One region of the Leminorella grimontii genome, then DNA from elsewhere that is predicted to be linked to it. Evidence: predicted binding sites of a transcription regulator. Region 1 holds the regulator's gene; the other holds the start of a gene.
What was found. Region 1 encodes sigma-54, which starts transcription at its own class of promoters, with help from an activator protein. Its sites were predicted from a motif close to GTTGGCACANNTTTCGCTNT; they were not measured.

Region 1 (4,180 bases):
AAAATCAAGACAGACAACGCTGATATCAACCTGACGACGCAAGATATCAGCTCTGACGATCGCGTCACGCTTTATGGGGCAAGTTTTACCTCTGAAGGGATGAAGATGCGCGGAAACCTGCGCAGTAAAACAGCTAAGCTGATTGAAAAGGTAAAAACCTATTATGAAGTTCAACCAAAAGCCGGTAACAAAAATGCACCGTAACCCTAACGTCGGACGCTCGGCGCTTGTTGCCGCCGCACTGCTTTTGACCAGCACGTCGGCGTTTGCGCTAAAGGACGACACAAACCAGCCGATCAACATTACGTCAGCCCAACAGTCGCTGGACATGACGGGTAACGTCGTTACCTTTACCGGTGATGTGGTCGTCAAGCAGGGTTCTATCGACATTCGCGCAGACAAAGTCGTTGTAACCCGCCCTGAAAACGAGAAAGGCAAAGAGGTCGTGGAAGCTTTCGGCAATCCGGTGACCTTTTACCAGCTTCAAGACAACGGCAAGCCGGTGAAGGGGCACGGTCAGAAGCTGCGCTATGAGCTGGCGACCGACTTTGTCGACCTGACCGGCAACGCCTACCTTGAACAGCTGGACAGCAACGTACAGGGCGACCGAATCACCTATAAAGTTAAAGAGCAGAAGATGGAAGCCTTTAGTAACAAAGGCAAGCGCGTCACCACCATTCTGGTGCCGTCCCAGCTGCAGAAAAAGAATTAACCATGGCGCGCTTGCGCGTGACGAAAAGAAGAGTAAACGATAACGCATGGCAACACTAACAGCAGAGAATCTGGCAAAAGCCTACAAAGGCCGCCGCGTCGTAGAAGACGTCAGCCTGACGGTCAACTCCGGCGAAATCGTTGGCCTGCTGGGGCCTAACGGCGCGGGAAAGACAACGACCTTTTATATGGTCGTCGGCATCGTGCAGCGCGACGCAGGCTCTATCGCTATCGACGGTGAAGACATTAGCCTGTTGCCGCTGCACGCCCGCGCCCGCCGCGGCATTGGCTACCTGCCGCAGGAAGCCTCTATTTTTCGGCGTCTGAGCGTCTACGATAACCTGATGGCAGTGCTTCAGATTCGTAACGATTTAAACAGCCAACAGCGCGAAGACCGCGCCAACGAGCTGCTGGAAGAGTTTCATATCGATCACCTGCGCAAGAATCTGGGGCAGTCCCTGTCAGGTGGTGAACGCCGTCGGGTAGAGATCGCCCGCGCGCTGGCCGCCAACCCCAAGTTTATCCTGCTGGATGAACCGTTCGCCGGCGTTGACCCGATTTCCGTCATTGATATTAAAAAGATCATCGAGCACCTGCGCGACAGCGGCTTGGGCGTACTAATAACGGACCACAACGTTCGCGAAACGCTGGACGTCTGCGAACGCGCCTATATCGTAAGCCAAGGCCATCTGATTGCGCACGGTACGCCTTCTTCTATTCTGGAAGACGAACACGTTAAGCGCGTTTATCTGGGCAACGAGTTCAGACTTTAAGCAAAAGAGACGTAAAGCGGTACTATGAAGCAAGGTTTACAGCTCAGGCTAAGCCAACAGTTAACCATGACGCCCCAACTACAGCAGGCCATTCGTCTGCTGCAGCTGTCGACGCTTGAGCTACAGCAGGAGATTCAAACCGCGCTGGAGAGCAACCCGCTGCTTGAACAGGCTGACGCCCACGACGAAATCGACGCGCGCGAAGAGCCCGAGATGGAGAATATTGACACCAGCGACGCGCTGCAACAGTCGGATATTCCCGAAGACCTCCCGCTGGACGCCTCCTGGGACGAAATCTACACCGCAGGTACGCCTTCCGGCACCCGCAACGACTACGGGGACGACGAGCTGCCCGTCTTTCAGGGCGAGACCACGCTGACGCTTCAGGACCATCTGATATGGCAAATGGATCTCACCCCCTTTACCGAGCTGGATAAGGCTATCGCCGTCGCCATCATCGACGCCGTCGACGATGCGGGCTATCTTACCGTCCCGCTGGAAGACATCGCCGAAAGCCTGGGGCAGGAAGATGAAGCGGTAGACATCGCAGAAATTGAGGCGGTGCTTAAGCGCATTCAACGCTTCGATCCGGTCGGCGTCGCCGCGCGCGACCTGCGCGAATGCCTGCTGGTGCAGCTATCCCAGCTGGATAAAAACACCCCGGGGCTTACGCAGGCGTGTGAGATCGTTTCAGAGCACTTGACCCTGCTGGGCAATCACGACTTTAGAACGCTGCTAAAACTGACTCGAATCAGCGAATCGTTGCTAAAAGAAGCGATGCAGCTTATTCAAAGCCTCGATCCGCGCCCCGGCCAATCGATATACGCCAGCGAATCGGAATACGTCATTCCCGACGTCCTAGTGCGTAAAATTCAGGGGAAATGGTGCGTGGAGCTCAATACGGAAAGCGTTCCGCGGCTTCGCATCAACCAGCACTACGCCGCCATGACCAACACGCATAACGCCAGCGATAATCAGTATATCCGCAGCCATTTGCAGGACGCAAAGTGGCTGATAAAAAGCCTGGAAAGCCGTAACGATACGCTGCTACGGGTAACGGAATGCATCGTGGAGCGCCAAGAGGCCTTCTTCGAGTCAGGGCCGGAATTTATGAAGCCCATGGTTTTAGCAGACATCGCCCAGGCCGTTGATATGCACGAGTCCACCATCTCACGGGTGACTACGCAAAAATATCTGCACAGCCCGCGCGGCATTTTTGAGCTAAAATACTTCTTCTCCAGCCATGTGAGCACCGAAAGCGGCGGCGAAGCCTCCTCTACCGCCATCCGTGCGCTGGTGAAAAAAATGATCTCGGCCGAGAATCCCTCCAAGCCGCTCAGCGACAGTAAAATCGCCGATATGCTAACGGAACAGGGAATTATGGTCGCCAGAAGGACCGTGGCAAAATACCGAGAGTCGTTGTCCATTCCTCCCTCAAACCTGCGTAAGCAGCTGGTTTGAGCCAACGGTTGCTATAAATGATGAGCACGCTATCCACCACACAACTACGCGCCATTCTCAAGCCTGAAAGCACGCGCTGCGCGGTTCACTGTTCCAGCAAAAAGCGCGCGCTGGAAATTATCAGCGAGCTGGCCGCCGAGCAGCTAAATATCCCTGTCGCCACCGTTTTTGAGGCTATCCTCAGCCGTGAGCGCATGGGCACAACCGGCATCGGCGCAGGCGTCGCAATCCCTCACGGCAAGCTGGAAGAAGACACCACCCGCGCCGTTGGCGTATTTATTACGCTTGAGCAACCGGTTAGCTTCGACGCGGCGGATAACCAGCCGGTCGACATCCTGTTCGCGCTTTTAGTGCCTGAGGGCGAGTGCCAAAGCTATCTGGAAACGCTGTCAGCAATTGCCCAACGTTTTAGCGATAAAACCCTGTGCCGCCAGCTGCGCATCGCACAGACGGACGAAGAGCTGTACCAGCTGCTGGCCGGTGCGACGGACGCTCAGGAAGAAGCGCCGAAGCCTGAAGAAGATTCGTCCGTTGATGAATCGCATGATGAGAAGTAATGACACAAAATGATGGCATAAAGTTGCTTTTGTCATGTAGAGTGAAAACGTTATCGCTATATACGTATACAGTGCCAATGAAGGCAAACGAATTATCCTGCGGCGATGAGCGATAGCACAGCCGACCGTAGATTAACCTCGTATTACGATCACTAAGGGGAAGAGTAACATGGTGCTGATGATTGTCAGCGGCCGTTCCGGCTCGGGTAAATCCGTCGCGCTCCGTGCGCTGGAGGATATGGGGTTCTACTGTGTCGACAACCTGCCTGTGGTGCTACTGCCGCAGCTGGCGGAAACGCTCTCTCAGCGAGAAACGTCCGCCGCCGTCAGCATTGACGTACGAAACCTGCCTGAAACGCCAGAGATCCTGGAAGAGGTGCTCAACGGCCTGCCCGGCGACTTCACGCCCCAGCTTCTGTTTTTAGACGCCGACCGTAATACGCTTATCCGCCGCTACAGCGACACCCGTCGTCTGCATCCGCTGTCGAATAAAAACCTGTCGCTTGAGAGCGCTATTGACGAAGAGGACGCCCTGCTTGAGCCTCTGCGTTCGCGGGCCGACCTGATTATCGACACGGCCGAAATGTCCGTACACGAACTGGCCGAAATGCTCAGGGCCCGCCTGCTCGGCAAGCGCGAACGCGAGCTGACGATGGTGTTTGAATCCTTCGGCTTTAA
Region 2 (4,180 bases), 2.0 Mb from region 1:
GCCGCTAATTGAGCTGGCCTCTCAGCAGGCCATGTTGCAGCAGGCCGTGGTGGCCGGCGAGCGCATCTTTGAGCTGATGGACGGCGAACGGCAGCGTTATGGTGATGACGACAGGCCGCTGTCCTCCGGCGAAATTGCCGTTTGTGGCCTGAACTTTGCCTATAATGCGGAAAAGCCAGTGCTTAAAGACGTTAACCTGTCTATTCCTTCTCGCCACTTTGTGGCGCTGGTAGGGCATACCGGCAGCGGAAAAAGCACGCTGGCCCACCTGCTGATGGGATATTACCCTATATACGAGGGGATGATTAAGCTTGACGGCAGACCGCTTGCGAGCCTGAGCCACCGCACGCTTCGCGACGGTGTGGCGATGGTGCAGCAGGACCCGATCGTGCTGGCCGATACGGTTTACGCCAACGTAGCGCTGGGGCGGGAGGTCAGCGAGTCTCGCGTGTGGGAGGTATTGGAACTGGCGCAGCTGGGCGATTTAGTGAGAAAGCTGCCTCAGGGGCTCAATACGGTATTAGGCGAGCAGGGCAACAATCTTTCCGTAGGCCAAAAGCAGCTGCTGGCTTTGGCCAGAGTGCTGATAAAAACGCCGCAGGTGCTGATCTTGGATGAAGCGACGGCCAATATCGACTCGGGGACCGAGCGGGCCATTCATCGTGCGCTGAACGCGATTAGGCATCGCACGACGCTGGTCGTTATTGCCCACAGGCTTTCTACCATCGTCGACGCCGACAGCATCGTGGTGCTAAATCGCGGTGAAGTGGTTGAATCCGGTACTCACGCCCAGCTGTTGGAAAATAAGGGACGTTATTATCAAATGCACCAGCTGCAGCTGGCGGCAACGGCGCTGGATGAGCCGGCCTTTACGGCGTGAGAGAACGAGATAACTGCACGTTTTCAATGCCTTTTCTATACAAGTTAAAAAATAAATTATCGACAAAGTATAATCGTTGTTACAATTTGAGTGTTTTATGAGCAACGCTTTTTCTTTTATTTTCAAATAATAACTAAAGGCAGAGGCACGTCAGGTTATGCCAACGATCGTTTTTAAGTACCGCTACGACGTAAATGATTTCGTTATTCATTGAATTTTATTATTTTTTATTCCTCAATAAACGCAGTCTTTATCTTACAAATTATTTACATCGAAATTACTTTATTTTGACCCTCTCTGACAGTCCGAGCGCTATTCTCTATTTCAGATTTAACGAAAACGTATGTGGCGCTAAATCAGACGTTAGCGCGGGAGAAATCCCGCGTCGCAAACAAAACATATTCCCTTGAGGATAAATCCATGAAAAAGCTGTTACCGTTAGCCGTTGCTTCACTGTTCGTTCTGTCCAGTTCCGTCTTCGCTGCGGAAACCGCCACCGCTCCGGCCGCTGAAGGCCAGCAAGCGGCCCAGCACAAGACGGCAGATAAAACCAAGCAGCATAAAAAACACGCCAAGAAAAAAGCCGAAGCTCAAAAACCTGCCCAGCAGGAAGCACAGCAGCCCGCCGCGAAGTAGTTCGCGAATGGGCGTCTAAGCCCTATGCGTTTCTAGCGTCCTGAACAAAACCCGGCCTCTGTCGCCGGGTTTTTTACGTGCACCGTTTCGGTGCCTGCACGAAAAACAACGCACGCCGTTGGCGCATTGTTCTTGCCTTACCGCGGTCATTCAAAAAATAAAACGTTCCCCTCCGTGATTGTTTGATTAATAAACACAAAAGTTATCAATTTGTTATATGTTCGGCATTCTCCTTTCTGTCTTTGCCAACGTTAGCGCTCTCCCATGCTGGCACGCAAATTGCTCATCTTCTTATGACGGGCGAGATTCCGTCGGGAGGTGGTTTCTTAATTTAGGGGGAGAGAGCGATGAAACTGGTAACCGTCATTATAAAACCCTTCAAGCTGGAGGACGTCAGGGAGGCGCTATCGTCTATCGGCATTCAAGGGTTAACCGTCACTGAAGTTAAGGGATTCGGCCGTCAGAAAGGCCATGCGGAGCTTTACCGCGGCGCGGAGTACAGCGTCAACTTTCTACCAAAAGTAAAGATTGATATTGCGATGACGGACGAGCAGGTGGATAACGCCATCGCCGCCATTACTGAAGCAGCCTATACGGGCAAGATCGGCGATGGAAAAATTTTTGTAACCGAACTACAGCGGGTAGTACGCATTCGCACCGGCGAAACGGACGAAGGCGCGTTGTGATATCGGTCCGTCAGCATCATTTTGGAAGGGGAGAAGGCAATGAAACGATATTTATCCCGTACTGCGGTCGGCCTCTTGATTCTGCTGCCCGGCGTTGCGGCGGCGCAGACCGCAGCAGATAAGGCGGATAACGCCTTTATGATGATAAGCACCGCAATGGTGCTGTTTATGAGCATTCCCGGCATTGCGCTGTTTTACGGCGGCCTGCTGCGGGCGAAAAACGTACTTTCTTTGCTGACCCAGGTCATTGCGACCTTCTCTTTAGTCAGCGTTTTGTGGGTGGTTTACGGCTATAGCCTGGCCTTTGGCGAAGGCAACGACATTATTGGCAACCTGAGCGGCGTGATGCTTAAGGACGTTCAGCTTACTGACGTCACCGGAACCTTTTATAAGCTTATTCACGTGGCGTTTCAGGGCTCATTTGCCTGTATCACCGTGGGGCTCATCGTCGGGGGATTCGCCGAGCGGATCCGATTTTCGGCGGTGCTGCTTTTTGTCCTGATTTGGTTCACGCTGGCTTACGTACCGATGGCGCACATGGTGTGGGGCGGCGGCTACCTGTTTAAATTAGGGGCCATTGACTTTGCGGGCGGCACGGTGGTGCACATCAACGCAGCTATTGCGGCGCTGGTAGGCGCTTACATGCTGGGTAAACGCAAGGGTATCGGCCGCGAGGCGTTTAAGCCGCACAGCCTGCCGATGGTGTTTGTCGGCACGGCCATCCTCTACATCGGCTGGTTCGGCTTTAACGCCGGCTCCGCTAGCAGCGCTAACGAAATCGCCGCTTTGGCCTTTATCAACACCGTGATTGCGACGGCGGGCGCCGTGCTGGGCTGGCTCGGGGCCGAGTGGGCTTTGCGCGGTAAGCCCTCACTTCTGGGCGCCTGCTCGGGCTGCATTGCAGGGCTGGTGGCTATCACTCCCGCTGCCGGGTCCGTCGGCATCGGCGGCGCGCTGGTGCTGGGTGTCGTAGCCGGAATTGCCGGACTTTGGGGCGTCGTGGTGCTTAAGTCCTGGCTTAAGGCCGACGACACCTGTGACGTCTTCGGCGTACACGGCGTCTGCGGGATCGTTGGCTGCATCGGTACGGGCATTCTGACGTCGGCGGCGCTGGGCGGAACGGGCTATGCCGAGGGCGTGACGATGCTTAAACAGGTTGGCGTGCAGGCGGCAAGCGTGGTGGTGTGCCTGCTGTGGTCGGGCATCGTGGCTCTCGTAGCCTATAAGGTGGCCGACATCTGTTTGGGGCTGCGGGTTTCGGAAGAGACGGAACGGGAGGGGCTGGACATCAACAGCCACGGAGAAAGCGCTTACAACCCGTAACGTATTTCGGACTTTCCCCATGGCCCCGAGCGTCTTGCCCGGGGTCATTTTTATATTTAACGCAATGCGGGAGGATTTACTCGAATTCGTCTTCCTGATGGAGGCGGATTACCCCTTCCTGCGCGGTAGAGGCGACCAGCAGGCCCTGACGAGTAAAGAACTGCCCGCGAACAAAGCCGCGCGCGCCGCTGGCCGAGGGGCTGTCGACGGCGTAAAGCAGCCAGTCGTCAAAGCGGAACGGACGGTGGAACCAGATAGAGTGATCGATAGTGGCTACTTGCATACCCGGCTGGAACAGCGCCGCGCCGTGAGGTTGAAGCGCGGTTAGCAGAAAGTGAAAGTCGGAGGCGTAGCCCAACAGGTATTTATGAACGCCCGGGTCATCCGGCATCGCGCCGTTAGCCTTAAACCACGCGTATCTGACCGGCTTGTCGATTTCCGCTTTGTGCAGCGGGTAAAACTTCACCGGCCGGATTTCAATCGGCATCTCCTGGCAGAACGGGCTATTAAGCCCCCCCGGCAGCAGGTGGGCCATCTTCCTGGCGATTTCCGTCTCGGAAATAAGCGATTCCGGCGTCGGTACGTCTGGCATAGGGAAAGCCTGATGGTCAAAGCCAGACTCGCTGCTTTGAAAAGAGGCCGTCATATAAAACAG

Region 2: glnK (P-II family nitrogen regulator) is a predicted target of sigma-54. The motif match lies at 1,783-1,802, and genes of this name have one in related genera.

Annotation. Positions count from the first base shown of each region.
Region 1 covers NZ_CP146357.1:3,314,448-3,318,627, forward strand. The annotation lists gene lptC (LPS export ABC transporter periplasmic protein LptC) at 1-204, shown strand, start outside; gene lptA (lipopolysaccharide ABC transporter substrate-binding protein LptA) at 194-712, shown strand; gene lptB (LPS export ABC transporter ATP-binding protein) at 759-1,484, shown strand; gene rpoN (RNA polymerase factor sigma-54) at 1,509-2,945, shown strand; gene ptsN (PTS IIA-like nitrogen regulatory protein PtsN) at 2,966-3,502, shown strand; gene rapZ (RNase adapter RapZ) at 3,672-4,180, shown strand, end outside.
Region 2 covers NZ_CP146357.1:1,304,364-1,308,543, forward strand. The annotation lists gene V8L73_RS06360 (SmdB family multidrug efflux ABC transporter permease/ATP-binding protein) at 1-880, shown strand, start outside; gene V8L73_RS06365 (hypothetical protein) at 1,301-1,516, shown strand; gene glnK (P-II family nitrogen regulator) at 1,864-2,202, shown strand; gene amtB (ammonium transporter AmtB) at 2,242-3,525, shown strand; gene tesB (acyl-CoA thioesterase II) at 3,602-4,180, opposite strand, start outside.